One region of the Mesorhizobium sp. WSM4815 genome, then DNA from elsewhere that is predicted to be linked to it. Evidence: predicted binding sites of a transcription regulator. Region 1 holds the regulator's gene; the other holds the start of a gene.
What was found. Region 1 encodes PhoB, which activates phosphate uptake and scavenging genes when phosphate is short. Its sites were predicted from a motif close to TGTCATNNANCTGTCAT; they were not measured.

Region 1 (15,724 bases):
CGGTGAGCGGCCGGAGCCGGCCTTCCTCGTCACCAAGCCGTTCAATCCGGAGATGGTCAAGGCCCTGATCAGCCAGGCGCTCTTCTTCGACCGGCATGCGAAAGCCGCTGCATAGGGCCGGGCAGCCCGGCCCTGAGCGGCCCTTTCCACAGTTCCTCCGATCGCCCGTTTTCCACAGATGAGTAACGCTGGCCGCTTGCGGCCGGCACACGCCACTTGCAACTCACCTGCGCATGACGATCCAATTCGAGCGGGAAAGCTTTCCGGGGCACGTCTTTTTCGGGAAATGCTGGAACAAACGGCAGCGAAAGACGTTTTTGGCATACTATTTGAAGGAGATGGACCATGCTTTACTGGGCCCTCGTATTTCTCGTCGTTGCGATCATTGCAGGCGCTCTTGGCTTCGGCGGCATCGCCGGCACCTCGGCCGGTATAGCGCAGATATTGTTTTTCATCTTCCTCGCTTTCCTGATCATTTCGCTTATTGCGGGCTTGTTCAAACGCGCGTCGTGAACTGCGATCGAACACTGGGAGCCGCACCCCTCAAGCGGTTTCCAGCTACCGCCGGGCGGTGTCCTTAGCCGGACGTCGCTCGGCGGACTTCTTTTTGGAACCCAATTTTCCGTCAGCCGTTCAGCCTGCATTGGGCGGGTGAAGTGAACGATGCAATCCAGAGCCGGAGACATGAGAGACAGCGGACGGAGCGATGAGATCATCGCTTTGCAGTCCGCTGAGAGTGGAATGCAGCTTGGCCGGGCCCTTCTCCATGCGCTGCACAATGCCGGCATTTCGGTTCTCTATCAGGATCGCGAGATGAAAACCGTCTGGGCCCGCAACATGCGCCCGCCCTGGATTTCCGACACGGTTGTTTCCGACATGGGGGTTTCCGACACTGGCGACGGCAACGGCATCCTGCCGCTTGCGCAGGCGGAGCGCATCGGCGCAGCCAAACAAAAGGTCGTCGCATCCGGCAATCCGGAACATCTTGAGCTCAGCATTCCGGCCGAAGATGGCGTCCGTTGGTTCCAAATATGGATAGACGCGGATCATGACGACGGCGGCGCCGTGCAGGGCGTGGTCACCACAATGGTCGAAACGACCGAGCAGAAACGTCGCGAGCAAACCCTGAAGACGCTGCTGCGCGAGGTCAGCCACCGTTCGAAGAACCTTTTGGCCATCATCCAGAGCATCGCCACCCAGACCAGCCGTTATTCGGACACGCTCAGCGATTTCCTGACGCGCTTTCGCGGCCGGCTGCAGTCACTTGCCTCATCCCAGGACCTGGTGACCTCGTCCAACTGGCGGGGAGCGGCACTGCGCGAACTGGTGTCCGGCCAGGTCGGCCGCTATGGCGCCGACCCTGTGCGCAGCCTGCGTTTTCGCGGTGCAAACCCATACCTCAATCCCAATGCCGCCCTGCATATCGGCTTGGCCATGCACGAGCTTGCCGTCAATTCTGTCAGCTACGGCGCTCTGTCGCGAGCCGACGGGTTCGTCGAGGTGACGGCCGATCTGACGGCGGCTGCCGCTGGCGAGACCGCGCTGTCGCTGACATGGGCCGAAGCCATCGGAGCCAATGACAATCAGCCCAGCGAGAAGCGCTTTGGCAGCGTCGCGCTCGAGCGCGTCGTGCCTGCGTCGTTGAACGGCACGGCGAAACTTGAAATCAGCGGGGATCGTCTCGAATACCATCTCGTCGTTCCTCGCAGCAATTTCGAGACGGATTGAACGGGCAACAGCCGAGCCCAAGAGAACTGGCCGAGGGGTTAGGGCCAAGAGGGGTGGGGATTGATACCGGCCGCGCCGGCTTAACCATCTGTTCACCATAAGGTTCGATGCTGTTCTTCTCAGGCATCACTCCGCATGACGTTTTCGATCGCAGTTTGCTGCGCAGTACGGGAGAAATGGCTTTGACGGTTGCCGACATCAACAGACTGGAACAGGCCGCACGCGTTTCGATGAGCGGGTTCCAGGATCCCGAAGCATCGGCGATGCGGTCGCCCCGTGCTTCCCTGCCGATTCCCGGCCTCGCCGCAATCGGGCTGGCTGCAGTGGTCGTCCTGGCCGCCGCGATCCAGTTGGTCTAATGCATGTCACGCGAAAAGCATGCCCTCAGGCTTGAACCGGGGGTGTGCAGTGGTTTTGCGATAACAATTTAAAGCAAAGCGTCGGACGCAAGGCGCCGGCGGCTTGGGCTTGCCTGTCGTCGGCCTGTCCTCCATGGTCGCGCCAGCCCGCATCACCGGAACTTTGGCGGATGTGGCTCGTTCTATGGCGGGAGGACCGTCGCCATGGAACATATCGCTGCCGTGCTGCTGGTCATCGGCTGTTCGAACACGATGACCGAGTGCCGCGAATTGCCCGTATCGGTGAGCGTTTTCGAAACCGCTCAGGAGTGTACAGCGGCGCGTCCGTTTGCCATGGGCGATGTGCAGGGTCAGGCTCCGCGCATCATTGCCAAATGCCTTTCCGTCGACCCGGCACTTGAGGATGATTACGACCAGATCGTCTGGAACGTGCGCGGAGACGGCACGCTCGACGCTTCCGTGGAGATTTCCGACCTCGAGGTCGCCTCGAGCGGCGCGCGCCCCGAAAAAGATTCTCTTAGCCAACAATGAAATCGAGCAGGGCAAAACACTTTTTCGCGTGATAAATGACGGGCGGAGCTACAAGTGAGGACAAAGGCGAGGAGTGACCCTATGCGGAAGATGATTATTGCCATGGTTGCCGCAATCGCGGTCAGCGGTTGCAGCACCACCGAGCAGGATGTCGGCGTCGGCGCCGGTTTCGGCGCTCTGGCCGGCGGCCTGATTGACGGCGGCAAGGGTGCGCTGGTGGGCGCAGCCATCGGTGCCGGTACCGGCCTGCTGGTGCGCAACCTGCGCAATGGCTATTGCCAGTACCGCGACAACCGTGGCCGTCTGTTTACGGCGCGCTGCTGATCCGTTTCAAACGCAGGAGGCATTGGAATCGGAGACCGGACGAGCCGGTCTCTGTTTACATGGCCGGTTTATTTGGGGCGCTGTATTTGGGGCGCTGCATTTGGGCGTCTTCGAAAACGCTCGGTTCGCGGCAGCCTTTCAGTCCGACAGCGGGATCCTGATTTCCACGCTCAGCCCGCTATCGTGAAAATCGCGATTGATCGTACCGCGCAATTCGCGCGTCACGTTCAGATCGATCAGCTTGGTGCCAAAACCGGTTTTGACCGGTGGTTCGAGCTTCTTCTTGCCGGCTTCGCGCCAGTTGAGAACTAGCGTTCGGTCGCTCCTGTGGCCTTCGACCGACCAGTCGACCTTGAGCGACCAGTCGCCGTTCCTGGTAATGGCCGAATTGCCGGTTTCGCCATATTTTAGCGCGTTCGTCGCCAGTTCGTGAAAGGTCAGGCCGAGCGCTTGCGTCGTCGTCTCGTCGAGCAACACCTCTGGCCCCGACAATATCCCGTCGGGAAGCTCCTTGCCGAACACCTGGCCAAGCTCGATGCGCAAGAGATCGCCAAGATCGGCCTTCTGCCAGCGCGAGCGCGTCAGCATGTCCTGGGACGCCGCCATCGCTTGCAGCCGGGCCGAAAAAGAAGACGAGAACTCGTGGACGTCGGTGGCGTGCGACGCCGTCTGGCGCGCGATCGCCAGCACCCGCGTGATCGAGTTCTTGATGCGGTGCTTCATCTCCTGCAGCATCAGGTCTTTTTCGAGCAGGCTTTTTTCCGTCGTCTCATGAAGCAGCGAGACCGCGTCATAGGCTCGCTCCTGATAGCGGGCCACCAGCGCGATGGTTCCCGCGAGCAGCAGGCCGAACAGGCCGAGCATCACCGGAATGGCGCGCGAGGACGGTTGCGAGAAGGCGCTTGTCGGCCTGAACAGGACGGTCCACGGACGCCCGGCGATGGTGAGTTCGCGAGAAACCAGCAACCTGTCGCCGAAGCTCGACGCCGGTGGCGTTTCCGACTGGAACAAAAGATGGTCGGCATCCACCTTGCCGTCATAGATTTCGATGTTGACCGGCAGCAGCGGCGTCCGGCTGAGCGCGGTCTGGAACAGGTCGCGGGCGCGGAACGCCGCATAGAGAAAGCCTGTTGTCGACGATCTCGACGCATCGATGCCGTCCGCCGCGGTTTCGATGTTGAGCCGCACGAAAACCAGGAAGCCGGTGAAGGTCTGCGCAGCACCTGTTTCCTGGCCCAGCTGCACGCGCCCGCTTGCGTGCTGCTGATTGTCGGCCATCGCCCTTTCGATCGCCTCGCGCCGCACCGGTTCGGTGAACATGTCGTAGCCGATGCCGGATTGATTGGAAGGATCCAGTGGCTCGAACAGCGTGATGGGCGCACGCCATGGCAGCGTTGTCGTGGCCGGATAGATCGCATCGCTGACGCCATAGTCGTGCTGGATGGCACGCTCGACCGCTGCCTCGTCGCCGGCTCTCACCAGCCGGAGAAAGCCGATGCCGCGCAGGCCGGCGAAATTGTCGTTGATACCCAGCGCATCGAAGAACGCCTTGAACTCGCTCCGCGAAATGTCACCATTGCGAGCCTCGAACAGTGCGTGTGTCGATCGCAGCATCGACAGATGCAGGTCGATGCGGCTATCGATCCGGTTGAGGGCGTCGTCCGCCGTCGCCTCGAATTTGATGCGCGCCGCTTCCTGCGTGGCGAAATAGGCGAATCCCGCCATTGTCAGGCTGATCAGCGCGACGGCGATGAAAGCGACGATCGGGAAGAACTTCTTCAAGCTGCGGCTGCGACCCATGGTTCCCCATCTTATGGGCAAGTCCCCGTGGCAACACAATGGCGCGGCCAAACCATCATGACGGCTGGCATATCACGTGACAGGTATTTGACGCTTCAGGCGGCGATCTTCAGCGCGCCTGGCCCCGGTATGGCGCCTGGCGGACACTTGCCCAGAATGATCATGCCGAGCACCTCGTCCTGGGTCACGTCGCCGGTGCGCGCCGTGCCAACGACCCGACCATTCTTCATGACGCAGACGCGGTCGGCAAGCTCGAACACATCGTGGATGTCATGGCTGATCAGGAAGATGCCGATGCCGTCGGCCTTGAGCTGCATGACCAGTTCGCCGACCTGCGCCGTTTCCTGCGGTCCCAGCGCCGCCGTCGGCTCATCCATGATCAGGATGCGGGCGTTGAACAGGATGGCGCGCGCGATCGCCACCGACTGCCGCTGGCCGCCCGAAAGCTTGACCACCGGCTCCTTGAATCGCTGGAAGCGGGGATTGAGCCTGCCCATCACCTTGCGCGCCTCGGCCTCCATGGCGCCATCGTCGAGCGTGCCCCAGCCGGTCATCAGCTCGCGGCCGAGGAACAGGTTGGCGGCGGCGTCGACATTGTCGGCGAGCGCCAGCGTCTGGTAGATCGTCTCGATGCCGTATTTCTTGGCGTCGCGCGGATTGGCGATCGAAGCCTCCTCGCCATTGACGAAGATCTGGCCCGAATCGCGCTTGTAGGCACCGGACAGGATCTTGATCAGCGTCGACTTTCCCGCACCGTTGTGGCCGAGCAGCGCCACGACCTCGCCCGGGAAAAGGTCGATCGACGCATCGTCGACGGCGCGAATGCCGCCGAAGGCAATCGAGATGTTGCGCATATCGATCAGTGGCGTGGGAGCAGTCGTGTCAGCCATGATCGTTCCTTTCCATGGTTTTGCCGAGCATGATGCTGGACCGAAACGGATGTCCACTTTTCGCTGACGCGGACCTTCGGCTCGGGATCATGCTCAGACCCGCTTGCGGTAGACTGTGTCGAGCCAGACGGCGACGACCAGCACGGCGCCGACGACGACGCTCTGAAGCGGCGAATCGATGCCGAGCAACACCATGCCGGACTGCAGCGACTGCATCAGAAGCGCGCCCAGCATGGCGCCGAGCACCGTGCCGGAGCCGCCGGCCAGCGACGTGCCGCCGATGACGGCTGCTGCGATGACCAAGAGTTCGTCCAGCGTGCCCAGCGCATTGGTCGCCGCATTGAGGCGGGCCGAAGCAATTGCCGCGCTGATCGCGGCCAGAACGCCCATGATCATGAACACTTTCATGGTCACCCAGCGCGTGTTGATGCCGGCGAGTTCCGCCGCTTCCGGGTTGCCGCCGATGGCAAAGACGTAGCGGCCGAAACGGGTGCGCCGGGTGATGAAGGTCATGACGATGCCGACTGCGACCGCGATCAGCACCGGTATGGCGATGCCATGGGCGATGAACAGCCCGCCTTCGGGGATGGTGATGCCGTTCCGCTGGGCGTATTGGCGCACGATGCCGATCGGCCAGGGATAGGAATTGGCGATCCAGACGGCGCCGAGGATGGCAGCGCAGGCGACAACACCAAGCAGGCTCTCCGCCCAGACCGGGCGCAACGGAAACTTGAAGCGCTTGCGCTGCGACCGGCCGTTGAGCAGCATCAAGGCGACGGCCACACAGGCGAGAATGCCGACAATCCAGCTCGCGGTCGCCCCGATCGAGCCACGCGGCCCGCCACCCATCAGCTGGAACGTGGCATCGAGCGGCGCGACGGTGCGCCCGCTCGTCATCAGCCACGCCATGCCGCGCCAGATCAGCAGGCCGCCCAGCGTCACGATGAAGGCCGGAACCTCGAGATAGGCGATAATGAAGCCCTGAAGCGCGCCGATCATGAGGCCGAGCGCCACGCCGGCAGCCAGTGCGATGACCCATATCCAGGGATTTCCAAGCTGGAATCCCATGACGCGGATGAGGAATTCTGCCTGCGCAACGCCCATCACCATGCCGATCACGCCTTCGACGGAGCCGACCGAAAGATCGATGTTGCGCATCACGATGACCAGCACCATGCCGGTCGCCATGATCGCGACCGAGGAAGTTTGCACCGACAGGTTCCAGAGATTGCGCGGCGTGAGGAAAAGCCCACCCGACAGGATGTGGATTCCAACCCAGATGATCAGCAGCGCGCCGACCATGCCGAGCATGCGTATGTCGAGCTCGGTTGCCTTGAGGAAGCGGCCGAACGGGCTAAGCTCGGATTCACGCGCCCGATCGGCAGCCGGCGTGTTGGAAGTCGTGTCGGTCATGATGTCCTCCCACCGTTGCCGTCTGCCGCGGATGCCGGAAGCAGCTTAGAAATTACCCGCGAGACGCGGAAAAACAACTCTTTTGAAAAAAACGCCGCGGCGTGAAGCCGCGGCGTTTCAGGTTTTTTAGCGAAGGCGGATCAGTTGCAGACCGAGACGGTGCCCGCCGCCACGCCGGCGCAGACCTCTTCCTGCTTGATCCAGCCGGCGTCGATGACGACGTTGAGATTGTCCCTGGTGATGGCAATCGGCGTCAGGAACAGTGACTTGACGACATTGCCGCCCGGCGTGGTGAAATCCTTGACGCCGACAATGTCTGTCATCGGCTTGCCGTCGGCCAGCTGCGAGGCGATCTCGGCGGCGTTCTTGCCGAGCTCGCGCGCGTCTTTCCACACCGATACGGTCTGTGTGCCGAGCGCGATACGGTTCAGCGCGGCATGGTCGCCGTCCTGGCCCGAAACCGGGACGGATCCGGCCAGGCCTTGCGCCGTCAGCGCCGCGACGACGCCACCGGCGGTGCCGTCATTGGCGGCAACCACCGCATCGACCTTGTTGTCGTTGGCGGTCAGGAACTGTTCCATGTTCTTCTGGGCGTTGGCGGGAAGCCAGCCGTCCGTATAAGCCTCGCCGACATTCTTGATCTTGCCGCTGTCGATGACATCCTTGAGCACTTCCATGGAGCCGGCGAACAGGAAATCGGCATTAGGGTCGGCGCCCGAGCCCTTGATGAAGACGTAATTGCCTTCCGGCGCCACCTTGAACACTTCGCGGGCCTGCATGCGGCCGACTTCCTGGTTGTCGAAGGTCAGATAGAAGACGTCCTTGTTCTCGATCAGCCGGTCATAGCCGACGACCGGAATGCCTTCGTCCAGCGCCTTCTGCACCGCCGGACCGATGGCCGAGGCATCCTGCGCAAGGATGATCAGCGCGTTGGCGCCCTGCGAGATCAGGCTTTCGACGTCGGTCAGCTGCTTGCCGGGATTGGCCTGTGCGTCAGCGGAGATATATTTGTCGCCGGCGGCCTCGATCGCCGCCTTCATGGCGGCTTCGTCGGTCTTCCAACGCTCTTCCTGGAAGTTCGACCACGAAACGCCAATGACCTTGTCCTTGGCCTGCGCGGCCGACGCGAGCGTCAGCGACATGGCGACCCCCGCCAGAATGGCGGCTGCGAATCTCTTCATGATATTCCTCCCTGCGCCGCGTAGGGCGCGACCAACTGGCCCGAAGGCCGGCACAAAGGCTCCTATTTTTTCGAGCCTCGAAAAAATACTGGTCCAACGCCGAAGCACTGTCAACACCGATTCTGATGGATTTTGACGTCCTGTCGGACTTTTTTTCGAGGCTCGGAATAAATAATGACAGCCCCTTCTGCTTCTGCCAGTATTTGTCGCACATTACCGACGGCTTCCGATTCATGAGCGGCCGCGGCGATGAGGAGGAAACAAAAATGTCGGTGGGAATCCGTCATGACGATCTGCGCCGGCGCAACCGGGCGATGGTGATTTCGGCCGTGCGCCGGGCGGGCCAGCCGTCGCGGACCGAGATCGCCGCGACCACCGGCCTCAGCCATTCGACCATATCGGCGATCTCTGCCGACTTGATCCAGGAAGGCATCCTGGCCGAGAGCAAGGCGAGCGAGACGGTTTCGCTGAAACGCGGCCGGCCGCAGGTCGGCCTCAGCCTCAATCCGCAAGCCGCTGCGGTGTTGGCCGTCGTGTTGTCGCTGAATTTCCTGTCGGTCGCCGTCATTGATTATGCCGGACAAGTGGTCGCCGAGGAACAGCGCCGGCTGGACACGCTGACCATGTCGCGCGACGCGCTGATCGGCGAATGTGTCGCCATCGTCCGGCGCCGGCTCGAAGATCCCGACCTCGATGTCCAAAGCGTCGCCCGCATCGCGCTGGCGATCCAGGGCATCACCGATTCCCACGCGCGCGCCATGTTGTGGTCGCCGATCACGCCGCAGACGAACATCGCCTTCGCTGACATTCTGGAACGCGAGTTCGGCATCCCGGCCATCATGGAGAACGACTGCAACATGATGGCCGTGGCGCTGCGCTGGCGCCACCCGGATCGCTACCGCGACGATTTCATCGCCATCCTGCTCTCGCACGGCATCGGTATGGGGCTGGTGCTGAAGGGCGAGCTGTTCACCGGCACCCACTCCTCGGGCGGCGAATTCGGCCACATGATCCATCGGCCGGGCGGCGCGCTTTGCCGCTGCGGGCGGCGCGGCTGCGTCGAGGCTTATGCCGGCAACTACGCCATCTGGCGCAGTGCAAGGCAATTGAGCGAGAACGCCGAGCCGGTCGCCGATGTCAGCGACGCCGAGATGCGGGCACTGGCGGCCCGGGCGCGCGAGACGGACGGACCGGAGCGCGAAGCCTACCGCAAGGCCGGCGAGGCACTCGGCTTCGGGCTCGGCAGCCTGTTCGCGCTGATCGATCCGGCGCCGGTGGCCATGGTCGGCGCCAGCGCTGCCGCCTTCGACCTGATCGAACCGGCGCTGCGCGAGGCCATCGCCCAGACCGCCGGCGGCCAGCATTCGGGTTCGATTTCCTTCGACACCGAGCCGAACGAGCTGCCGCTGATCCGCGAAGGCTGCGCCATGCGGGCGCTAAGCTTCGTCGACCAGGAGATTTTCGCGCCGAGCATCCAGGCACGAGCCGGCTCGGTCGGAAAGAACGTGGCTTGAATCCGAAGGCAGGGATTCCCGGGTCGTGACTTGGGGTGTGTTGAGATTCAGGTCAGGCCGAGTCGAGAATGGTGGGTTCCGAGAACCGGAGCGGAGCGTACTTTTGGGTACGTGAGCCCGCGCATGACCCCGAAATCGAGATCGATTTCGGAAAGGTCGTGCGCAAAATCAAAGTTCTACAGCGTCCTTTGCGTGCCCAACAGGGCGCGCGGCGCTGTAGGTAAGCGCAGGAAGCCGCCGTTTGCAGGCCGGCATCACCTGAATATCAGCACATCCCCTAGTCTTCCCTGATCGCATAGCCCGCGCCGCGGATGGTGCGGATGACATCGGGCATGCGACCATTGTTGACCGCCTTGCGCAACCGGCCGACATGGACGTCCACCGTGCGCTCGTCGATGTAGATCGTCTCGCCCCAGACATTGTCGAGCAACTGGCTGCGCGAGAAGACCCGGCCCGGGTGGCGCATCATGAATTCGAGCAGCCGGAATTCGGTCGGCCCGAGCCGGATCTCGCTCTTCTTGCGATAGACCCGGTGCGATTCACGATCGAGCATGATGTCGCCGACCTTGAGCACGCTGGACAGCACTTCCGGCTTGGCGCGGCGCAGCAGCGCCTTGACCCTGGCCATGAATTCCGGTGTCGAGAACGGCTTGACCAGATAGTCGTCGGCTCCGGTCGAAAGGCCGCGCACCCGGTCGCTCTCCTCGCCGCGCGCGGTCAGCATGATGATCGGCAGCCGCTCGGTTTCGGGGCGCACCCGAAGGCGCCGGCAAAGCTCGATGCCGGAAACCGCCGGCACCATCCAGTCGAGCACCAAAAGATCGGGCACGTTTTCCTGCAGCCGGATTTCGGCCTCGTCGCCGCGCGTCACCACCTCGACCTGATAGCCTTCGGATTCCAGATTATAACGGAGGAGGACGCCCAGCGGCTCTTCATCCTCCACCACCATGATGCGCGGCGCGATCATCGGCCGGTCACTCCTGTCATGTCGCCGGCGCCGACATCGTCGTTTCGTCGAGCTTCGGGCGATCCGCCGGCAATTGCTGCCCGGTCACGACAAAGTAGGCGTTTTCGGCGATGTTGGTGACGTGATCGCCGATACGCTCGAGATTCTTGGCGCAGAACAGAAGGTGCGTGCAGGCGGTGATGTTGCGCGGATCCTCCATCATGTAGGTCAGGAGCTCGCGAAAAACCGCCGTGTATTTCACGTCGATCTTCTGGTCGTCGGCGCGCAGTTCCTTCAACGCGCCGGCATCGCGCGACACATAGTGCTCGACCACGCCGCGCAGCTGCACAAGAACGAGATCCGCCATCGCATCGATACCGTGCGACAGATTCCGCGGCGTCGCGCTCTGCCCGACTGCGCTGACCCGCTTGGCTATGTTCTTGGCAAGGTCGCCGATGCGCTCGAGATCGCCCGCCATGCGGATTGCGCCAACCACGGCGCGCAGATCCTGCGCCATCGGCTGCCGCTTGGCGATCAGCGTGATGGCGCTGTCGTCGAGTTCGCGCTGCCGCGCATCCATGATGGCGTCGTCCGAGACGACGCGCTGCGCCATCGCATTGTCCGACGCAAGCAACGCGCGGATCGAGGCTGCGACCATTGCGGCGGCGAGCTCGTCCATGTCGCGGATCAGCCGGTCGATGTGCTCCAGTTCCTCGTCGAAAGATGCGACGGTGTGTTCACCCATGGTGCTGTCCTCGTGTTCGAAATTCGCCGGACCGCTCAGCCGAACCGGCCGGTGATATAGTCCTGGGTGCGCTTGTCGTCGGGGTTGGTGAACATCTTGTCGGTCGCGCCCTCCTCGACCAGATAGCCGAGATGGAACATCGCCGTACGTTGCGACACGCGCGCCGCCTGCTGCATCGAATGGGTGACGATGACGATCGTATAATTCTGGCGCAGTTCGTCGATTAGTTCCTCGACGCGGGCGGTGGCGATTGGATCGAGCGCCGAACAGGGCTCGTCCATCAGGATCACTTCCGGCGACACGGCGATGGCGCGCGCAATGCACAGACGCTGCTGCTGTCCGCCGGACAGACCGGTTCCCGACTCGAGTAGGCGATCCTTGACCTCGTTGAACAGGCCGGCCTTCTTCAGGCTCGATTCGACGATGCCGTCCAACTCGGCCTTGCTCCTGGCCAGGCCGTGGATGCGCGGACCGTAGGCGACGTTTTCGTAGATCGACTTCGGGAACGGGTTCGGCTTCTGGAATACCATGCCGACGCGAGCTCGCAGCTCGACGACATCGATTTTGGGGTCGTAGACATCCTCGCCGTCGAGCGTGATCTTGCCGCTCACCCGCGCGATATCGATGGTGTCGTTCATTCGGTTCAGGCAACGCAGGAACGTCGACTTGCCGCAGCCCGATGGGCCGATCAACGCCGTCACCTGATGCTCGCGGACATCGAGATCGACGTCGAACAGAGCTCGCTTCTCGCCGTAGTGAACAGAGACCTTTTCGCCCTTCATCTTGATCGAAGGGGCGTTGGTTGCGCTGCTCAGTTTCTGCTCGACGCCGGCTTCCGTCATGATGTTCATATCCTCTACTCCTTACCAGCGCCGCTCGAAGCGCCTGCGCAGTATCACCGCGATGGCATTCATGATGACCAAAAACACCAGCAAAATCAAAATCGCCGCCGAAGTCTTCTGCTGGAACCCCGCTTCCGGGAAATCCGCCCACATGAAAATCTGCACCGGCAGGATCGTCGCGGGATCGGTGAAGCCGCCGGGAATGTCGACGATGAAGGCGACCATGCCGATCATCAGCAACGGCGCGGTTTCGCCCAGCGCATGCGCCATTCCGAGGATGGTGCCGGTCATGATGCCCGGCATCGCCAGCGGCAGGACGTGATGGAATACGGTCTGGACCTTGGACGCTCCGATGCCAAGCGCCGCCTCGCGGATCGAAGGCGGCACGGCGCGCAGCGAAGCGCGCGAGGCGATAATGATGATCGGCAGGGTCATTAGCGCCAGCACCATGCCGCCGACCACCGGGGCTGAGCGCGGCATGCCGAAGAAATTCAGGAATACGGCAAGTCCAAGCAGGCCGAAGACGATCGAAGGCACCGCCGCCAGATTGTTGATATTCACTTCGATCATCGTCGTCAGCCGGTTCTTGGGCGCAAATTCCTCAAGATAGATCGCCGCTGAAACGCCGATCGGGAAGGCGATTGCGAGAGTTACGATCATGGTCAGGAACGATCCGACGACCGCGCCCCAGACACCGGCCAATTCCGGCTCGCGGCTTGCGCCGGTGAAGAAGAAGATCGAGTTGAACCGGCTTTCGATCAGGCCGGCGCTCTTCAGCGTGTCGAGCCAGACGATCACCTTGTCCGAAATCTTTCGCGATGCTTCCGGCGTCTCGATGACGCGCAGGAATGCCTGGCCGCTCGCGGCGGGCGCCGTGCTGTCCAGCGCCTCGATCACCGTGCCTTTTGCGATCACCGTGCCGTTGGCCGCAGGCGACAGCGAGGTCAGCTTGACCGTGCCGCCATTGAACGCGACCAGCAGCGACGACGCGCCGCTCGTCAGCGTAAACATGCCGTTTTCGCCCTCGGTCGCACCATGGCCGCGCGCCAGCGCCAGCATGGCATCGTCGCCGAAGGTCAGATCGATGTCGCCGCTGGTTCCCGAAGGCGTGACGCTTGTCGAAATCGCTTCGTCCGAACCGACGTCGGCAAGCAAACCCTTGAGATAGAGGTCGGCAAAATCGTCAAGTGGAACCGCATAGTCCACCGTTCCTCCGAGCATCCCTGGATCAGCCGCAATATCCTTGCGCAGGAACACGCCTGTGCCGGTGGAAATCAGCCCGCGCAGCAGGCGCTTGTCCTGGCGGCTCTTCACATCCGGAAATTTTGCCGTAAGCGCTTCCTGAGCGATGGCGTCGTAGTTCACTTCATCGAGTTTCGCCGGGTCGACCTTGGCCGCTGAAAGATCGATCGGCAGCGTCACATAGTTCTGCCGCAGCGCCGGAATCGCCTGCGTGACGATCGTCGACAGGAGCAGCACAAGGAACAAGCCGGCCAACGCGACAGCCGCGGCGCCGAGCCATTTGAACCACGTTTCCGTGCGGTAGCGGCCCTTCAGCCGCGCCTTCGCGGCATCGTCGGTATGAATGCTGACCGGCCGTCCGACGGCGCCGAATGACGAGATCGCATCAGTCATATTGCTCTCGGTATTTCTGGACGACGCGCAAAGCGACGATGTTGAGGGTAAGCGTGATGCAGAACAGCACCAGGCCGAGTGCGAAGGCTGCAAGCGTCTTGGCGCTGTCGAACTCCTGGTCGCCCACCAGCAGCGTCACGATCTGCACGGTCACGGTGGTGACCGCTTCGAGCGGATTTGCCGTGAGGTTTGCCGCCAGCCCCGCCGCCATGACCACGATCATCGTTTCGCCGATTGCGCGGCTGACGGCAAGCAGCATCGCCGAAACGATGCCCGGAAGGGCAGCGGGAAGGACCACCTTGCGGATGGTTTCCGACTTGGTCGCGCCGAGGCCGGCAGAACCGTCTCTCAGGGATTGCGGAACGGCGTTGATCACATCGTCGGAAAGCGAGGAAACGAAGGGAATGATCATGATACCCATGACCACGCCTGCGGCGAGCGCGGATTCAGATGCGACGTTGAGGCCCAGGCTTTCGCCGATACCGCGGAAGTAGGGCGCAACCGTCAGCGCGGCGAAGAAGCCGTAGACGACGGTCGGAATGCCGGCGAGGATTTCCAGAACCGGCTTTGCGACCGCGCGGACGCTTTTGGAGGCGTAATCCGAAAGGTAAATCGCAGCCATCAGCCCGATAGGCGCGGCCACCAGCATGGCGATGAAGGTGATGAGCAACGTGCCGGCAAAGAGCGGCACCATGCCGAAAATGTCCTCGTTGACCGCCCCGGCCTCGGCTCCCGCGCCGGTGAAGGCGCTCTGCGGCGACCAATGCGTGCCGAACAGGAACTTGTAGAACGGCACCTGTTGGAAGAACCGCAGCGACTCGAAGATAAGCGACAGGACGATGCCGATCGTCGTCAGGATCGCGACCACCGAACAGGCGATCAAGAATGCGCGAAGAACGCGCTCGACCACGTGGCGCGCCCGGTAGGCCTGGGCGATGCGTGAATAGGCCCAGTAAAATCCGGACGCGGAAAGCACGAGTGCGACGGTCCAGATGATCCAGGTGCTGGTCGCATGGACCGATTTGTAGAGGGCGGCGGCCGCCTCTTTCGTGGGGTCGGCGAAGCCGACAAGCCCGCCAAAGGCCATCGCGCGAGCGTCGCGGATGAAAGCTTCGACCTGCGGGACGCCCATTCCCGACAACTCGGAGGCGAAGCGGTCGGCAATGATCGACGATTCAATTCCCGGCGTCACCAGCGACCACAACACGATCGCAAGCAGCGCGGGACCGGCAGCAAAAAGCGCCAGAAACATGCCATGCTGGCCAGGCAGCGAATGCAGTCGCGCGACGTCGCCATTGACGCTGGCAATAGCGCGGGTCCGGCCGAGCCAATAGGCAGCAGCGGCCAGAACCACCAGAAGAACAACGAGATAACCGACCATGATTCGGGACGTCCCCTCGACCGCCGGTCATTCACCGGCTCAAAGCACGGGACCTAAGATCCCGCGCTTTGTGCTTTAGGATATGAGGGGTCAGAGCGGTAGGCTCGGACCCCGAAACATCAGGAGCCCATGCCCTTCAGGGCCTTGGCGTTTTCGGCCGACTTGGCGCGCTCGGCGTCCGGCAGCGGGATCAGGCCCTTGTCGGCCAGATAACCATCAGGACCCCATGCAGCATCCGAGGTGTACTCGGCGATGAACTCCTGCATGCCGGGGATGACACCGACATGCTCTTTTTTGGCATAGACAAAGAGCGAGCGGGAAACGCCGTAATCGCCGGATGCGATGTTCTCGAAAGTCGGCTCGACGCCGTCGACCTTGTGGCCCTGCAGCTTGTCGGCGTTCTGGTCAAGGAACGAGAAGCCAAAGACGCCGAAG
Region 2 (15,724 bases), on a different contig from region 1:
CGGGCGAGGGTCCTCCTTGATGAGAAAAGTAGTTGCCAGGAACGCCAGGAAAATGACGCCGCCGGCGAGCAGGAAGGTGGCGCGGATGCCGATCAAGGGCGGCAGCGCGCCGCCGAGCAAGGGACCGACGAGGCTGCCGCCGGTGATGCCGGCCGACAGCACGCCGAGCGCCCAGCCCGACCGTTCCTTCGGCGTATGCATGGCGACGAGAATGGTCGAGCCCGAGGAATAGCCACCGGCGAAACCAATCAGCAGGCGTAGCAGCACCAATTGCCAGACGGTCTCCACCATGCCGGTGAGCGACATGCAGACGGCCATGCCGAAACTGGCGCGCACCAGCATCAGCTTGCGGCCGTAGCGGTCGCCAAGCCGTCCCCACAGCGGCGCGACCAGCGCGGCGGCGAAGAAGGTCGCGCCATAGGCGATGCCGGACCACTGCACAACAGCCGCGTGGCCCTCGGCGCCCAGCTGCTCGACGTAAAGCGGCAGGAAGGGCAACAGCAGAGTCATGGCGACAAGCGTGCTGAACGAGCCGGCAAAGCACACGGCGAGATTGCGGCGCCAATGGATATTGTGGGCGCCTTGGGTGGCAGGGTCTTGCGGCATGTCTGTCCTGTCCTGCAGCCTCTCGACGGCATCATTGCACAAGAACTGGCGCGGCCTGCCTGCCAGGGGATTAGCAGCTTCGCGGCGTGATTGCGGTGGCAACCACTTTCGCGCTCGCTTCGCGAGCGGCGATGGCGTAAGAGCGGCGATGGAAAACAACCGATTTGAAACACCCGTGACCGTCAAGGGCGCGGCGGGAACCACTCAGCTCTTGCGCACGGCCCGCGAGGCTTCCGACTACCTCCTCAACAACTGGCCCGGCAAGCGCAGTCCAAAGCATCGCGAAGCGCTGCAGGCCTGCCATGATGCGCTGGCCGGCGACAAACCGGCAATGATCGCAAGGCGTGCCTTCATCGCCGCCGCCCGCGAAGTGAACGTTTTCGTCAGCGACAAGGCGCCGGTCTGAAGACGCAGCGAAATCTGATCTGATCCGCCTCGCGGGCCGGGTGCGCTTTTACTAAGGGGCAATCGCTTCAGCTTGCGCTGCCCTCTTGCCCTGCCGTCCTCCGCAGCAGCTGCGAAGGGTGGACCGGGCATTTCTCACCGGACGGGAGAAAGCGGCCTGCACCAAGGGTTTCGCCAATCTCCGGCGTTGCAGAAAGCGCGCCAAAGTTGCAGTCAGTTCCCTTCTCGCCGTCACTATGAAGCGATTGCCCTGCAGTTTACTCTGCGGTTTCCGTTTCGGTCTCGGACGTGGTCTCGTCTTCCGGCTTCGAACGTTCCTTGGCTGCAACCTTGGCCGCTTGCTTTTCCGCCTTCTTGGCAGCCTTCTGCCGGTCGCGTTCCTTGCGTTCCTGGCCGTAATTCGGTGCTCGCGCCATATCTCTTCCTTTCACAATCCCAAAGGTTCTTAGCCCTGCCTAGGAGCATTGGGCTACAAACACAACACCGCAAAGAGCGATCGGCTCCATGGACAGCCAGGCAGGCCGGCTGAACACGGTTCCGTGGCTTGCAAGATAGCCGGCACAATGGCGTAGGAGGGACCGGGGGGCAAATCACAAGCCGATTTTTCACCAAGTGACCGATGGCCACCCTTCAAAGAAACGCATAGAAGCTATTCTACTATGCGCGCAATGCCGTGCGCGATATCGCACCGCAGGCGCTGTTCCGCCGCAGGCTCGCCGGGTTGCTCGATCAGGCCAGGCTTTCGGACGGATCGGTCCGCGCGCGTCTTAACTGCTACAACAGATTGCAGGACGCTTTCGCGCCGAGCGGCGGGGCCGTGCCGGTCAGCCGGCTACCGAGAGGCCGGAGCATGTATTACTACGATCTGAAGGAATTTACCCGCTACTTCGATCCCGATTTGCGCATCGATCTCGAATTCGGCGACGTCGTCGACGTGCCTGCGATGCCGTCAATCGTCAAGGATCGGCCGATCGCCGGCGACAACAGCAACGGGGTGCTGTTCAAGCTCAACAAGTTCCGCCACTTCCACATGCCCGCCGACTATGTAGCCTTCGCGGACAAGCTTCCGGTTGCGGTGTGGCGCGGCGAGCTCAACAACCCGATAAGGACCTTGCTTCTGGAGGTTGCGCGCGATCTGCCCTTTTGCGATGTCGGAACGCCCAAACCGACGGCAGCGCCGGAATATCGCAAATCTTATCCGAGCATCGACCAGCAGCGGCGCTGTCGCTACATCATTTCGCTCGAAGGCAACGATGTGGCGATCAACTTGAAATGGGTCATGAGTTCGAATTCGCTGTGCCTGATGCCACCGCCGACATATGAGACATGGTTCGCCGAAAGCGAACTCGTGGCTGGTGTTCACTATGTGCCGCTCGAACCCGATTTCACGGATCTTGCCGAGCGGGTGCAATATCTCGAACGGCATCCGACTGAGGCCGAACGCATCGTTGCCGCCGCCAACGCCTATTGCCGCAAGTTCGCCGACGAGCGGGCCGAGCAGGCGATCTGCTTGCTCGTGCTCTACAAATATTTCGTGCTCCGCGGCCAGATCGAGCCTGATCCCGAGGTCTGGCGTTTTATTTCAGGCTAAGCCCGCGGCGACTTCGACCTGATCCGGATCGTTGTCAGATGTCCTCCCGGTCAAGAACCAGATCGGCCGGACCAAACCGGTCTTTTGCCGTGAATTGCTGGTGCCAATAGGGGTAGAGAACGGGCGGGCGGCTCACAGCGTCGAGGCGTGCGCGCTCATCGCTGGTCAGCACCAGGCCGGCTGCGGCGATATTGTCCTTGAACTGCGCTTCGGTCCGTCCGCCGATCACCAGCGAACTGACCGCGGGCCGGCCGAGCAGCCAGGCAAGCGCCACCTGCGCCGCCGAAACGCCATGGTTCTCGCCAATATGGGAAAGCACGTCGACGATCCGCCACAGCCGGTCCTCGTCGCGGATCGGCGGTTCGGTCCAGCCGCTGATCTGGCGGGCGGTGGCCTGGTCGCGGTGGTATTTGCCGGACAGCAGTCCACCGGCGAGCGGGCTCCATACCAGCACGCCAAGCCCCTGGTCGACCGAGATCGGCAGCAGTTCGTATTCGGCTTCGCGCGCTTCCAGCGTGTAGTGGATCTGCTGGGTGACGAAGCGCGGCTGGTGCTGGCGGTCGCTGATCCCCAGCGCCTTCATCACTTGCCAGCCGGAATAGTTGGAGCAGCCGACATAGCGGATCTTGCCCTGGCTGACGAGCGTGTCGAGCGCGGCGATGGTCTCTTCGAGCGGCGTCGTGCCGTCCCATTCGTGCAGGAAATAGATGTCGATGACGTCGGTCCTGAGGCGCTTCAGGCTCTTCTCGCACTCGCGGATCAGATGATAGCGCGACAGGCCCTCATCGTTGGGACCGTCGCCGATCCGCATGCGCGCCTTGGAGGCGATCAGCACATCGCCCTTGCGTTTGCCGCCGAGCGCTTCGCCGATGATCTCTTCCGAAAGCCCGTTCGAATAGACATTGGCGGTGTCGATGAGATTGATGCCGGCATCGATGCAGAGGTCGATCATCCGGCGTGCCTCGTCGAGATCGGTCTTGCCGACCGCCGAAAATGCGCCAGCGCCGCCAAAAGTCATGGTGCCCATGGTCAGCGTCGAAACCTTCAGCCCGGAACGGCCGAGTGTGCGGTATTCCATGTCAGATCCTCGCGATTGCGTTGAAAAGGGTGCTTTGAAGGTTGCCCGGGGAAACCTGGCATTTGTAGGACAATTCGAGCCGCTTGTCGTGCGTGCCAGGCAGGCTGATCGATCACATCTCGCGGAGTTGGGCGACCGGCGTGCGGGCCGGCTGCAATAAAACCGTCATTGCCGGCCTATATGCAAGTCGGCTCAATGTGTCCGATCTCGGCCGGCAGGCCGAGGCCGACGCGGGCGTGCACGCGGAGCAGCATAAATGACCGAAGCAAAACAGAATTCTCCCGCCAGGGACTGGCTGGAAGCGGAACTCGCCGACACGCTCGACGAGGACTACGAGCTGGAGATGTCGGAACCGGCGCTGTCGCTGGAAATCGCCAGGATCTACAAGAACGCGCATCCGCCCTCGATGGATCGCCTGCAATATTTTCGCGACCTGATCACGCTGCAATCCGAATTGATCAAGCTGCAGTCCTGGGTGGCTTACACCAGGAAGAAGCTGGTGGTGGTTTTCGAGGGCCGCGATTCGGCCGGCAAGGGGGGCGTCATCAAGCGCATCACCCAGCGGCTCAATCCGCGCATCTGCCGCGTCGTCGCACTTCCGGCGCCGACCGAGCGCGAGAAATCGCAATGGTATTTTCAGCGCTACGTGCCGCATCTGCCGGCAGGCGGCGAGATCGTGCTGTTCGACCGCTCCTGGTATAACCGCTCCGGCGTCGAACGTGTGATGGGCTTCGCCGAGCCGGACCAGGTCGAGGAGTTTTTTCGCGACGTGCCGGAGTTCGAGCGCATGCTGGTCCGCTCCGGCATCACCCTGGTCAAATACTGGTTCTCCATCACCGACGAGGAGCAGCAGATGCGCTTTCAGATGCGCATCCATGATCCGATGAAGCAGTGGAAGCTGTCGCCGATGGACCTGCAGTCGCGCGTGCGCTGGGAACAGTATACCAAGGCCAAGGAAGAGACCTTCGCCCGCACCAACATTCCCGAAGCCCCCTGGTTCATCGTCGAAGGCAACGACAAGAAGCGGGCGCGGCTGAACTGCATCGATCATCTCCTCAAGCAGATGCCTTATGAGGAAGTGCCGCACGAAGAGATCACGCTGCCCGATCGCGTCTTCAATCCAGAATACGAGCGCCAGGTGCTGCCGCGCGAGCTGTATGTTCCGGAGAAGTATTGAGGAGCGCGCCTCTTCCTTCTCCCCTTGTGGGAGAAGGTGGATCGGCGCGCAGCGCCGAGACGGAAGAGGGGTGTTGGAAGAAATGAGGCGCTGGTGATCCTGGCGCTGTGCGCCCGATTTGAACGTAGGTGTGCGCCAAGCTGGAACACCCTCATCCGACCGAGCTTCGCTCGGCCACCATCTCCCACAAGGGGAGAAGGGGGAACTTAACCAGGCTCACGCCCGCTCGATGGTGACATGCATGGCATTCGGCGTGCCCACCTGCTCGCTGCAGCGGTAGCCGAGTTTGACCATGTCGATGCCGGCAAAAAGGTTCTCGCCTGAGCCGAGCAGCATCGGCGATATCGCCAGATGCATGTCGTCGATGAGCTTTTCCCTCAGATATTGCCGGATCGTGGCGACGCCGCCGCCGAGCCGGACATCCTTGCCGTCAGCCGCGGCTTTCGCCTTTTCCAGCGCCGAGTGAATGCCGTCGGTCACGAAATGGAAGGTCGTGCCGCCCTCCATGACGATAGGTTCCCGCGGATGGTGGGTGAGCACGAAAACCGGCACATGGTAGGGCGGATTGTCTCCCCACCAGCCCTTCCAGGTGTCATCGGGCCAAGCGCCGCGGATCGGTCCGAACATGTTGCGGCCCATGATCCACGCGCCGATGTTTTCGAAGCTGCGCGTTACGAACGCGTCGTCGGTATCCGTGGTCCCGTCATCTTCGCCGGACATGTTGCGGAAGCTTCGGGTGCCGAACATCCATGTGTGCAGGGCTTCCCCGCCGACGCCCAGCGGCTCTTTCAGGTCCTGGTCGGGACCGGCGCCGAAGCCGTCGATAGATACGGTGAAAGCGTTGACGCGAAGCTTTGACATGAGGACCTCCCTCTAATCCAGTTGTGAAATGCAAGCAGTTGTTTCTATCTAGACCGATTGCGTTTTGCAAGCGGTATTTCGCTGCCGAGCAGAAAGCGGCTCGTTTGGCTCGCAAAGAAGGGGTAGTTGCAGCAGCTACTTGCGCCGCGACGCCTCGAGTATGCGCTCGACAGCTAGGCGGAGCGGCGACAGACTGTCTGTCACTACGGTCCAGACGATGGCGTCGGAAGTCTTGTGGTATTCGTGACGCAAAACGTTCCCAATTCCACGAATCTGTTTCCAGGGAATTTCTGGAGCAAGAGCGAGCAAATCGTCCGGGATGTGCCGGGTGGCTTCGGAGATAATCTCGATGCCGCGCTCCACGCCATGACGAAGCAGCCAGTCGTCACGAAAGTCGTCCAGAGTCTTGCCGGCGGTGGCAGTGCGGATGCCATCCAAAGCCGCCATGATCTCGGCCAGGATAGGCTCGATCCGGCGGACGGCCATCAGAATACGCGCACGGCCGATCGTTCGATCTCGGCCTTCAACATGGGATGAAGGCTGTCACGCGTGGTGATGTCGATTTCCGTTGACATCTTCTCTTCCAGAAATTGCTTGATCCCGACCAGGTCGATCAGAGAAAAGCGCCGCGCCGGGTCATAGTCGATGAACAGATCAAGATCGCTGTCCGGCTGGGCATCGTCCCGCGCTGCCGACCCGAACAGATACAGCGAAGTCGCGCCCATGCCTTTGATGGCATCTGCGTTTCTCTGCAACCGTTCGATGACCTCGTTCCTGCTCATGGGTCCATTCTAGCGGATTGCAGCAGAATCCCAAAACGATGCTTACCCCTTCAGCATCGCCGCCACTTCAGGCGCGAAATAGGTGAGAATGCCGTCGCAGCCGGCGCGCTTGAAGGCGAGCAGCGATTCCAGCATCGCCTTGTCGCCGTCGATCCAGCCATTGGCGGCGGCCGCCTTGATCATCGAATATTCGCCCGACACCTGATAGGCGAAGGTCGGCATCCGGAATTCGTCCTTCAGCCTGCGGATGATGTCGAGATAGGGCAGGCCGGGCTTGACCATCAGCATGTCGGCGCCCTCGGCGAGGTCCTGCTCGGCCTCGCGCACGGCCTCGTCGGAATTGGCATGGTCGAGATAGTAGGTCTTCTTATCGCCCTTGAGCAGGCCGGCGGTGCCGACCGCCTCGCGATAGGGTCCGTAGAAGGCGGAGGCGAATTTCGTCGCGTAGGACATGATCGCCACATCCTGAAAACCATTGGCGTCGAGCGCATCGCGGATGGCGCCGATGCGGCCGTCCATCATGTCGGAAGGGGCAATGATATCGGCGCCGGCAGAAGCCTGGATGACGGCAGCCGCCGTCACCTGCTCCACGGTCTGGTCGTTGACGATGATGCCGTCACGCAAGATGCCGTCGTGGCCGTGCGAGGTGAAGGGATCGAGCGCTGCATCGGTGATGATGCCGATCTCGGGCACTGCGCGCTTGATGGCGCGCGTGGCACGGTTGATGACGTTTTCCGGATCGAGGATGTGCGAGCCGGTCTGGTCGCGTAGGCCGAGCTCGACATTGGGGAAGGTGGCGATCGCCGGAATGCCGAGTTTTGCCGCGCGCTCGGCCTCCTTGACGGCAAGGTCGAGCGACAGGCGGAAGACACCAGGCATTGCGGCGATCGGTTCGCGGATATTTTTCCCATCGACGACGAAGATCGGCCAGATCAGATCGTCGACGGAGAGCCGGTTCTCCTGCACGAGGCGGCGCGACCAGTCGGCCTTGCGCATGCGGCGCAAACGGCGACTGCCGGTGATCTCGTCGACGCTGCGCGCGCCGGCAGGCTTTGCTGGGGTGAATTTGTTCATCGCCAAAACTCCGGATTGGCGGCTTTTAACACGAGCCTCCGCCGCTGACCAATGCGGCACGATAGTGCCAGGCACAAGCTGGATACCGGTATACGAGTTCCTGACCGTTGTTGCCGGACAGGATTGCGGCTTGGCATTGACGCAGCCATGCGCCACGCTTTAGCACTTCAGTCCCGGCGGCATTGGGCGAGGGATTCTTTAGGCGATGGATTTTGGCGGCGGCAACGAGATCCGCTTCGAACGACTGGGCAGCGTCGGCGTCGTCACGCTGACGCGGCCGCAGGCGCTCAATGCCGTCACCCATCGCATGGTCAAGGCGCTCGACAAGGCGCTGCGCGCCTGGGAGCGCGACGACGACGTCGATGTTGTCATCGTCAAGGCCGAGGGCAGGGCGTTTTCGGCCGGCGGCGACATCCTCCACATCTACGAGGCCGGCCGGGTGGGAAAGCCGCCGGTCGATTTCTTCGCCGACGAATACCGGCTGAACGCCCGCATCGCGCGGTTCGAAAAACCCTATGTCGCGCTGATCGACGGCATCGTCATGGGCGGCGGCGTCGGCGTCTCGTTCCACGGCTCGCATCGGCTGCTGACCGAGAACGCCCAGTTCGCCATGCCGGAAGTCGGCATCGGCTTTTTCCCGGATGTCGGCGCCAGTCATCTGTTGCCGGGCCTCGGTGGCAGCTTCGGCATGTATCTGGCCCTGACCGGAATCCGCATCCGCTATGGCGACGCTTTGTGGTCGGGCCTGGCGACGCACACGATCAAGGCGCAGGACCAGGCCGGCTTTCTCGACCGGCTGGTTGCGACAGGCGACCCTGAAGCGGCGCTGCGCGGCTTTTCCGTCCCGGCCCGGCGCGAAACGGACAGTCCGACACTGGAAGCCATCGCTCGCCATTTCGCGCAGCCGTCGCTGAGCGACATCATTGGCAGCCTGGAGCGCGCCGCACCCGCAGACGCGTTCGCGGCAAGGACGCTGGCGACGATCCGCACCCGCTCGCCGACCAGCCTGCATGTTGCCTGGCGCGAGATCAGCGCCGGGCTGACGCTGTCGATGGACGAGTGCATGCGGATGGAGTTCCGTATCCTCAACCGCATGCTTGCCGGCCACGATTTCTACGAAGGCATCCGCGCCGCCATCATCGACAAGGGCTCGTCGCCGCAATGGCGGCCGCCAGGCATCGACGACGTCAGTGCTGCCGACGTCGATGCCTATTTCGCTCCGCTCGGCGAACGGGAACTCAAGCTGTGAGCGAGGTCACGTCGAGACGCGTCGTGCTCCAGCCCTCGACGGTCGAGGTCATCTTCGCCTGGTTTCAGCGCGTCATCTCAGCCTACTGTCTGTTGTTCGGGATTTTGTACTGGATCCGGCTGATCGGCTTCTATCCCGGCTCGTTGTGGCGCTTCGACCTGATGCCGGTGCATTGGCAGGTGGCGGCGGTGACGCTCGCCGTCTTCTTTCCCTTCGCCGCCGCCGGTCTGTGGATGCTGGCCTCCTGGGGGCCGGTGATCTGGTTCATCTGCGCGGCGACCGAGACCGTCATGCATGCCGGCTTTCCCGAACTCTTCGGTCACCGGCCGCTGATCCTCGCCTCGCATGCGGCGGTGGCGCTGCTCTACATCGTCTTTCGCGTGGTGATCTGGATGCAGAAGCGCCGGAGCCGGCAATAGAGCATCTGACCGATGCTCTACAAGAATAGCCCACGCCTGCGGTTGGACGGGGCAAATTACCGTCCGCAATCATTGGCTAAATCTTTAGGTTAATCATCCTTGTTGGGGTGACCCTTCGTTAAGCCTCTTTCGAAACCTATTACCGGTAAGCTCTTGTTAGCCCTAGCGTTTAAGTCGAATTTTATGAGTATTCGATAGTGTCGCGATCAAGGTGAAAAACAAAAAATCACCAGGCGACAAACGAGAGGCAAAGACAATGATCAATTCCCGTCCGGCGGCGAAGACCGCCAACGTATCCGATGACCGCCGCGAGGCGATCCGTTCGCTGTACATGGAATCGCTGCAGCTGGTGGAACGGCTGCACCGCCGCCTGCTTGACGTGATCAAGGACGAGTTCGACCGCAACGGCCGTTCCGATATCAACGCCATCCAGGCGCTGCTGCTCTTCAACATCGGCAATTCGGAGCTGACCGCCGGCGAGTTGCGCTCGCGCGGCTATTATCTCGGCTCGAACGTCTCCTACAATCTGAAGAAGCTGGTCGATCTCGGCTTCATCAACCACCAGCGCTCGCGCATCGACCGCCGTTCGGTGCGGGTCTCGCTGACGCCGAAGGGCAGTGAGGTGGCGGAAGTCGTCGCCGGCCTCTACGAGCGCCATGTCGGCTCGATCGAGCAGGTCGGCGGCATCAACACGGAAGAATTCAAGCAGATGAACCGCGCCTTGCAGCGCCTCGACCGCTTCTGGAACGACACTATCGCCTATCGCATGTAAAGCATGTCCATCGCATGCAACCGCGCCACGGGGGCGGTCGGGGGAGCGATCCAAAAGACCGGTGCCGAAAAGCATCGGTCTTTGCGTTTCGTGAGGCCAGCCGATCCAAATCGCGGTCAGGGTCACGTTGCCGCCATATTCCCGGTGGAAGCGAGAACGCGGGTGATGTTGCGGCGCGAGCCAATCCGTCTCCCCGCCAACCGCCTCAGTGAAGGCGCATCGCGCCCGGCGCGTTCTCGCACAGAAGCGATTGGGGCATGGTTGGCTAATTGTTAAGGGCGCCAACCTTAGAGTGGGCCGAGCCTAGCATGCGGGCGGATCGCCCGGTGAAAAAACTGTTACAGGACTATCTGGAGCGTACATGAGAACCAGTCGCCGTTTCTTCCTTTCCGGAGCCTCCGCGTTGGCCGCGACGATGGTTGCCGGTGGCGCCAGCGCGCAGGACGTGATCGCGGACATCCTGAAATCCTCGGGCCGCGGCAACTGGAACGACCAGTTCGACGCCCGCGCCAGCGAGGGCGGCAAGGTGGCCTCGACGCTGCCGATCGTCAGCCTGCAGACCGTTGCGTACACCGAGCAGGCGATCGCGCAGTATCAGAACATTGTCGCGCAGGGCGGCTGGGAGCGGGTCCCGGACACCAAGAAGTTGCAACTCGGCGTCATCGATCCCGACGTGGTGCCGTTGCGCAGGCGCTTGATGATTTCGGGTGACCTGGCGCAGAGCGCCGGCCTTTCAGAGGCCTTCGATTCCTATGTCGATGCGGCGGTCAAGCGCTTCCAGGCGCGTCATGGCCTGCCTTCCGACGGCACCCTGGGCCAATATAGCTATGCGGCGATGAATGTCTCGGCGCAGGTCCGGCTTGGCCAGCTGCAGACCAACCTGCAGCGGCTGAACGAACGCGCCGGTACGCTGGGCAACCGCTATGTATTGGTCGATATTCCCGGCGCCCAGATCGAAGCGGTCGAAAACGACCGCGTCGTGCTGCGCCACACTGCCGTCGTCGGCAAGATCGATCGCCAGACGCCGATCGTCGATTCCAAGATCAACGAGATCATCGTCAATCCGTACTGGAACGCGCCGGTCTCGATCGTGCGCAAGGACATCATTCCGCTGATGCGGAAGGACCCCAACTATCTCAAGGACAGCAAGATCCGGCTGTTCGCACCGGATGGCAGCGAGGTCGATCCACTGACCGTCGACTGGTCGACCGACGACGCGGAGAAATACCGCTTTCGCCAGGATCCGGGCGCCGGCAATGCGATGGCCTCGGTCAAGATCAATTTCCCGAGCCCGGACGGCGTCTACATGCACGACACGCCGCAGCAGAGCCTGTTCGGCAAGATGATGCGCTTCGATTCCTCGGGCTGCGTGCGCGTCCAGAACGTGCGCGACCTCGTCACCTGGATCCTGCGCGACACGCCGGGCTGGAGCCGCCAGCATTTCGAGGCGTCGATCAAGAGCGGCGAGAACATCCCGGTGCAGGTCACCAATCCGGTGCCGGTCTTTTTCCTCTACATCTCGGCCTGGTCGACGGGGCCTGGCGTCGTGCAGTTCCGCGACGACATCTACGGGCTCGACGGAGCCAACGAGCTGCAGATCACCTCTGCGCTCTAAGCCACTGATTTTTTAGCTGAAAAGGCCGCCTCTGAGGGCGGCCTTTTTTGACGGTGCGCCAGGTATCGCGTGTGGTGCGCAAGCACCGTTTGGCCGGGGTGGTAGCCGGCTGAACGGCCGGCAGGCGAGGAAATAGGTGGCTCTTCGCCTCGCTGCCGCAATCCGACCAGCAAATTTCGCGCCGCAAACGTGGCGGGGCGAAAGCAACTGTGTTAATGGCGCGGCAGACCCCCCGGACGACAAGGATCTCAAGCATGGCAACAGCAGCGGCAGTGTCGAACAAATTCGAATCCTTCTTCGAAACCACGCTTGCCGATGCCGATCCGGAGATTTTCGGCGCGATCCGCAACGAACTCGGCCGCCAGCGCCACGAGATCGAGCTGATCGCTTCGGAAAACATCGTCTCCCGCGCCGTTCTGGAAGCGCAGGGGTCGGTCATGACCAACAAATACGCCGAGGGCTATCCGGGCAAGCGCTACTATGGCGGCTGCCAGTTCGTCGACGTGGCCGAGGACCTGGCCATCGAGCGCGCCAAAAAACTGTTCGGCTGCAACTTCGCCAACGTTCAGCCGAATTCCGGCAGCCAGATGAACCAGGCGGTCTTTTTGGCGCTGCTGCAGCCCGGCGACACCTTCATGGGGCTCGACCTGAATTCTGGTGGCCACCTGACGCACGGTTCGCCGGTCAACATGAGCGGCAAATGGTTCAAGGTCGTTTCCTACGGCGTCCGCAGGGACGATCACCTGCTCGACATGGACGCGATCGAGAAGACCGCCCACGAGACCAGGCCGAAGCTGATCCTGGCCGGCGGCACTGCCTATTCGCGCGTCTGGGACTGGAAGCGTTTTCGCGAGATCGCCGATTCGATCGGCGCCTATCTGATGGTCGACATGGCCCACATCGCCGGCCTGGTCGCCGGCGGCGTGCATCCGTCGCCGCTGCCATACGCCCATGTGGTCACCACCACCACGCACAAGTCGCTGCGTGGGCCGCGCGGCGGCATGATCCTGTGCAATGACGAGGACATCGCCAAGAAGATGAACTCGGCGGTGTTTCCAGGCCTGCAGGGTGGTCCGCTGATGCATGTCATCGCCGCCAAGGCGGTGGCCCTGGGCGAAGCGCTGAAGCCAAGCTTCAAGATCTATGCCGAGAGCGTTGCCGCCAACGCCAAGGCGCTGGCCTCCAGCCTGCAGGAAACCGGCCTCGACATCGTCTCCGGCGGCACCGACAACCATCTTATGCTCGTTGACCTCAGGCCGAAGAACGCCACCGGCAAGCGTGCCGAGGCAGCGCTTGGCCGTGCCAACATCACCTGCAACAAGAACGGCATCCCTTTCGATCCCGAAAAGCCGTTCGTCACCTCGGGCGTGCGCCTCGGCACGCCGGCTGGCACCACGCGCGGTTTCGGCCAGGCCGAGTTCCGCGAGATCGGCAAGCTGATCGCCGAGGTGCTGGACGGGCTCAAGGCCGCGAATTCCGATGAGGGCAATGCAGCCGTCGAAGCAGCGGTGAAGGTGAAGGTGGCCGCGTTGACGGATCGTTTTCCGCTCTATCCCTATCTCGGTTGAGCTCACGCAAAGTGTCGTCCTTTATCGGCGGACGAGAAGCACTTTTTCAGGTGGGACGGAGTCCGGACAGGAGCGTTGACGATGATGCAGATTTTCAGTGTCGCTGGCTTGGGCGCGCTTGGCGTGCTGGTCACATTGACCAGCTTGCCGTCCGCCGCCCTGGCACAGTCTGCGCCCACCCCAGCCGCACCGAAGACCGAAACCTTCGGCAACTGGTCCACCACTGTGGACGAGATCGATACCGGTGAGGATCTGCGCAAGACGTGCGTCGCCTCGACCGCCTTTCTCGACGCGAGCGGTACCAGCGGCACGCTCACGCTTGCCATCTCGAACGGTGATGCACTGCCGCCCAATGGCTATCCGACCCTCGTCATCGCCATGAAGAATAAGGACTTGCCGACTGGCGAGAACATTCCGGCGGTGTTCGGAGATGGCAACGGCAAGGTCAAGGCGACCGTCGATGCCATGGCCGGTGCCAGCGGAAAATGGATGTTGAACAACAAGCCCGAGATCAGCCTGGCGCTGCTGCGTGCCATGCGCCGCGCCAGCGCGCTCGACGTCATATTCGCCGACACGCCGGTCGCGACCGTATCGATGGACGGCTTCACCAAGGCCTATCGCAGCCTCGGCGTGTCATGTGGGTTCCCGACTGCTGACGTCGCGCCGTAATCGGCCGGTATTGCCGTTGATGCTGGCAATTTTCCCCGCGCCTCGCTATCTCTGAGGCGCGAACCGATACTTTGCCATCGCGGCAAAAACCTCTAAGCCTTCGCTCCACGAGATTCGCGAACACAAGGCTGCCCATGCGCTGTCCCTACTGCCAGTCCGAAGATACGCAGGTGAAGGATTCGCGCCCCGCCGAAGACGGCGCGGCGATCCGCAGGCGGCGCGTCTGCCCCGATTGCGGCGGCCGCTTCACCACCTTCGAACGGGTGCAGTTGCGCGACCTCGTTGTGGTGAAGAAGTCCGGACGCAAGGTGCCGTTCGACCGCGACAAGCTGCTGCGCTCGGTCGAGATCGCCGTGCGCAAGCGCAATGTCGATCCCGAGCGCATCGACCGCGCGGTGACCGGCATCGTGCGCCAGCTCGAAAGCTCCGGCGAGACCGAGGTCGCCTCGGGCGAGGTCGGCCGCCTGGTGATGGAGGCACTGAAGTCGCTCGACGACGTCGCCTATGTGCGCTTCGCCTCGGTCTATCGCAATTTCCGCGAGGCCAAGGATTTTCACGACGTGCTGGGTGAACTGAAAGGTGACGAGCTCAAGGAAGAGGACGCCGGCTGAGCATGGCAAGGCGCAGCCAAGCCGAGCAAGAGGTTCTTGATCGCCGCTTCATGGCGGCGGCACTGAGGCTGTCGCGGAAAAACGCCGGACGGACCTCGACCAACCCTTCCGTCGGCACGCTGATCGTGCGCGACGACGGCACCGGGCCGATGATCGTCGGCACCGGCGTCACCGCTGTCGGCGGCCGGCCGCATGCCGAGACCGAGGCGCTGGCCGAGGCCGGCGAACTCGCACGCGGCGCCACCGCCTATGTCACACTGGAGCCCTGCGCCCACCATGGCCGCACCCCGCCTTGCGCCAGCGCACTGGTCAATGCCGGCGTCGCGCGGCTGGTTGGCGCTGCGAGCGACCCCGATCCACGCGTGTCCGGCAACGGCTATGCGATCCTGCGTGCCGCCGGTGTCGAAGTGGTCGAAAAGGTGCTGGTGGCAGAAGCCGCCGAGCAGATGGCCGGCTATCTCATTCGATCCCTGAAAAAACGTCCGGAAGTAATCCTGAAACTTGCGCTTTCCAGCGACGGCAAGATCGGCATGGGAGGCGCGGGGCAGGTCTCGATCACCGGCGACATCGCCCGGCGCGAAGTCTATCTGATGCGCGCCGAAGCCGACGGCGTACTGATCGGCATCGGCACGGCGCTGGAGGATGATCCGGCGCTGACGGTGCGGTTGCCGGGGCTGGAGAACCGCTCGCCGGCGCGCATCGTGCTCGACCGCCAGATCAGGCTGCCGGAGACGTCGAAACTGGTCGCCGGCCTCGACCGGGTTCCGCTCTATGTCGCCGCCTGTGCCGAAGCCGATCCGCACCGGCGCGCCGCGCTCGAACGCGCCGGCGTGCGCTTCATCGGCACCGAGACGTATGAAGGCGATATTGCGCTGCCGGAACTGCTTGAGGATCTTGCCGCACTCGGCATGGCGAGCGTTCTGGTCGAGGGCGGCGCCAAGGTGGCCAAGGCCTTCCTCGCCGAAGGGCTGGTCGACCGCATCGTGCTGTTCCAGGGGCAGGAGCCGATCGGCAGGAGCGGCATTGTATCGCCCATCGACGCCGACCATATCCCGGCAGGATTTCGCAAATTGCGCGACATGCGTTTCGGCGAAGACAGCTACGCCGAGTGGATAAGACCATGATCCTGAAAAGTGGAGCCGATTTTTGGACAAGAACATGGTCAAACTGAAAGACATGATCCCGAAACGTGGGAACCGGTTTTCGGAAAAGATCATGGCCAACCAAGAAGCCAGAGTCTGATGTTT

Region 2: ppk2 (polyphosphate kinase 2) is a predicted target of PhoB. The motif match lies at 3,833-3,849, and genes of this name have one in related genera.

Annotation. Positions count from the first base shown of each region.
Region 1 is NZ_JBVVQS010000099.1:152,407-168,130, forward strand. It holds gene AC0L2B_RS23910 (response regulator) at 1-115, shown strand, start outside; gene AC0L2B_RS23915 (DUF1328 domain-containing protein) at 346-513, shown strand; gene AC0L2B_RS23920 (sensor histidine kinase) at 664-1,728, shown strand; gene AC0L2B_RS23925 (hypothetical protein) at 1,905-2,087, shown strand; gene AC0L2B_RS23930 (hypothetical protein) at 2,292-2,618, shown strand; gene AC0L2B_RS23935 (YMGG-like glycine zipper-containing protein) at 2,700-2,942, shown strand; gene AC0L2B_RS23940 (CHASE domain-containing protein) at 3,081-4,724, opposite strand; gene AC0L2B_RS23945 (ATP-binding cassette domain-containing protein) at 4,838-5,632, opposite strand; gene AC0L2B_RS23950 (sugar ABC transporter permease) at 5,726-7,045, opposite strand; gene xylF (D-xylose ABC transporter substrate-binding protein) at 7,186-8,226, opposite strand; gene AC0L2B_RS23960 (ROK family protein) at 8,493-9,740, shown strand; gene phoB (phosphate regulon transcriptional regulator PhoB) at 10,018-10,707, opposite strand; gene phoU (phosphate signaling complex protein PhoU) at 10,724-11,431, opposite strand; gene pstB (phosphate ABC transporter ATP-binding protein PstB) at 11,467-12,282, opposite strand; gene pstA (phosphate ABC transporter permease PstA) at 12,295-13,908, opposite strand; gene pstC (phosphate ABC transporter permease subunit PstC) at 13,901-15,289, opposite strand; gene AC0L2B_RS23990 (PstS family phosphate ABC transporter substrate-binding protein) at 15,409-15,724, opposite strand, start outside.
Region 2 is NZ_JBVVQS010000098.1:90,821-106,544, forward strand. It holds gene AC0L2B_RS21525 (multidrug efflux MFS transporter) at 1-606, opposite strand, end outside; gene AC0L2B_RS21530 (DUF982 domain-containing protein) at 755-1,012, shown strand; gene AC0L2B_RS21535 (hypothetical protein) at 1,269-1,427, opposite strand; gene AC0L2B_RS21540 (glycosyl transferase family 90) at 1,685-2,602, shown strand; gene AC0L2B_RS21545 (aldo/keto reductase) at 2,637-3,680, opposite strand; gene ppk2 (polyphosphate kinase 2) at 3,937-4,857, shown strand; gene AC0L2B_RS21555 (dihydrofolate reductase family protein) at 5,074-5,718, opposite strand; gene AC0L2B_RS21560 (HepT-like ribonuclease domain-containing protein) at 5,854-6,204, opposite strand; gene AC0L2B_RS21565 (nucleotidyltransferase family protein) at 6,204-6,500, opposite strand; gene hemB (porphobilinogen synthase) at 6,543-7,574, opposite strand; gene AC0L2B_RS21575 (enoyl-CoA hydratase/isomerase family protein) at 7,780-8,823, shown strand; gene AC0L2B_RS21580 (DUF6163 family protein) at 8,820-9,242, shown strand; gene ldtR (transcriptional regulator LdtR) at 9,499-10,014, shown strand; gene AC0L2B_RS21590 (L,D-transpeptidase family protein) at 10,376-11,629, shown strand; gene glyA (serine hydroxymethyltransferase) at 11,884-13,197, shown strand; gene AC0L2B_RS21600 (invasion associated locus B family protein) at 13,279-13,866, shown strand; gene nrdR (transcriptional regulator NrdR) at 14,001-14,477, shown strand; gene ribD (bifunctional diaminohydroxyphosphoribosylaminopyrimidine deaminase/5-amino-6-(5-phosphoribosylamino)uracil reductase RibD) at 14,480-15,601, shown strand; gene AC0L2B_RS21615 (riboflavin synthase) at 15,719-15,724, shown strand, end outside.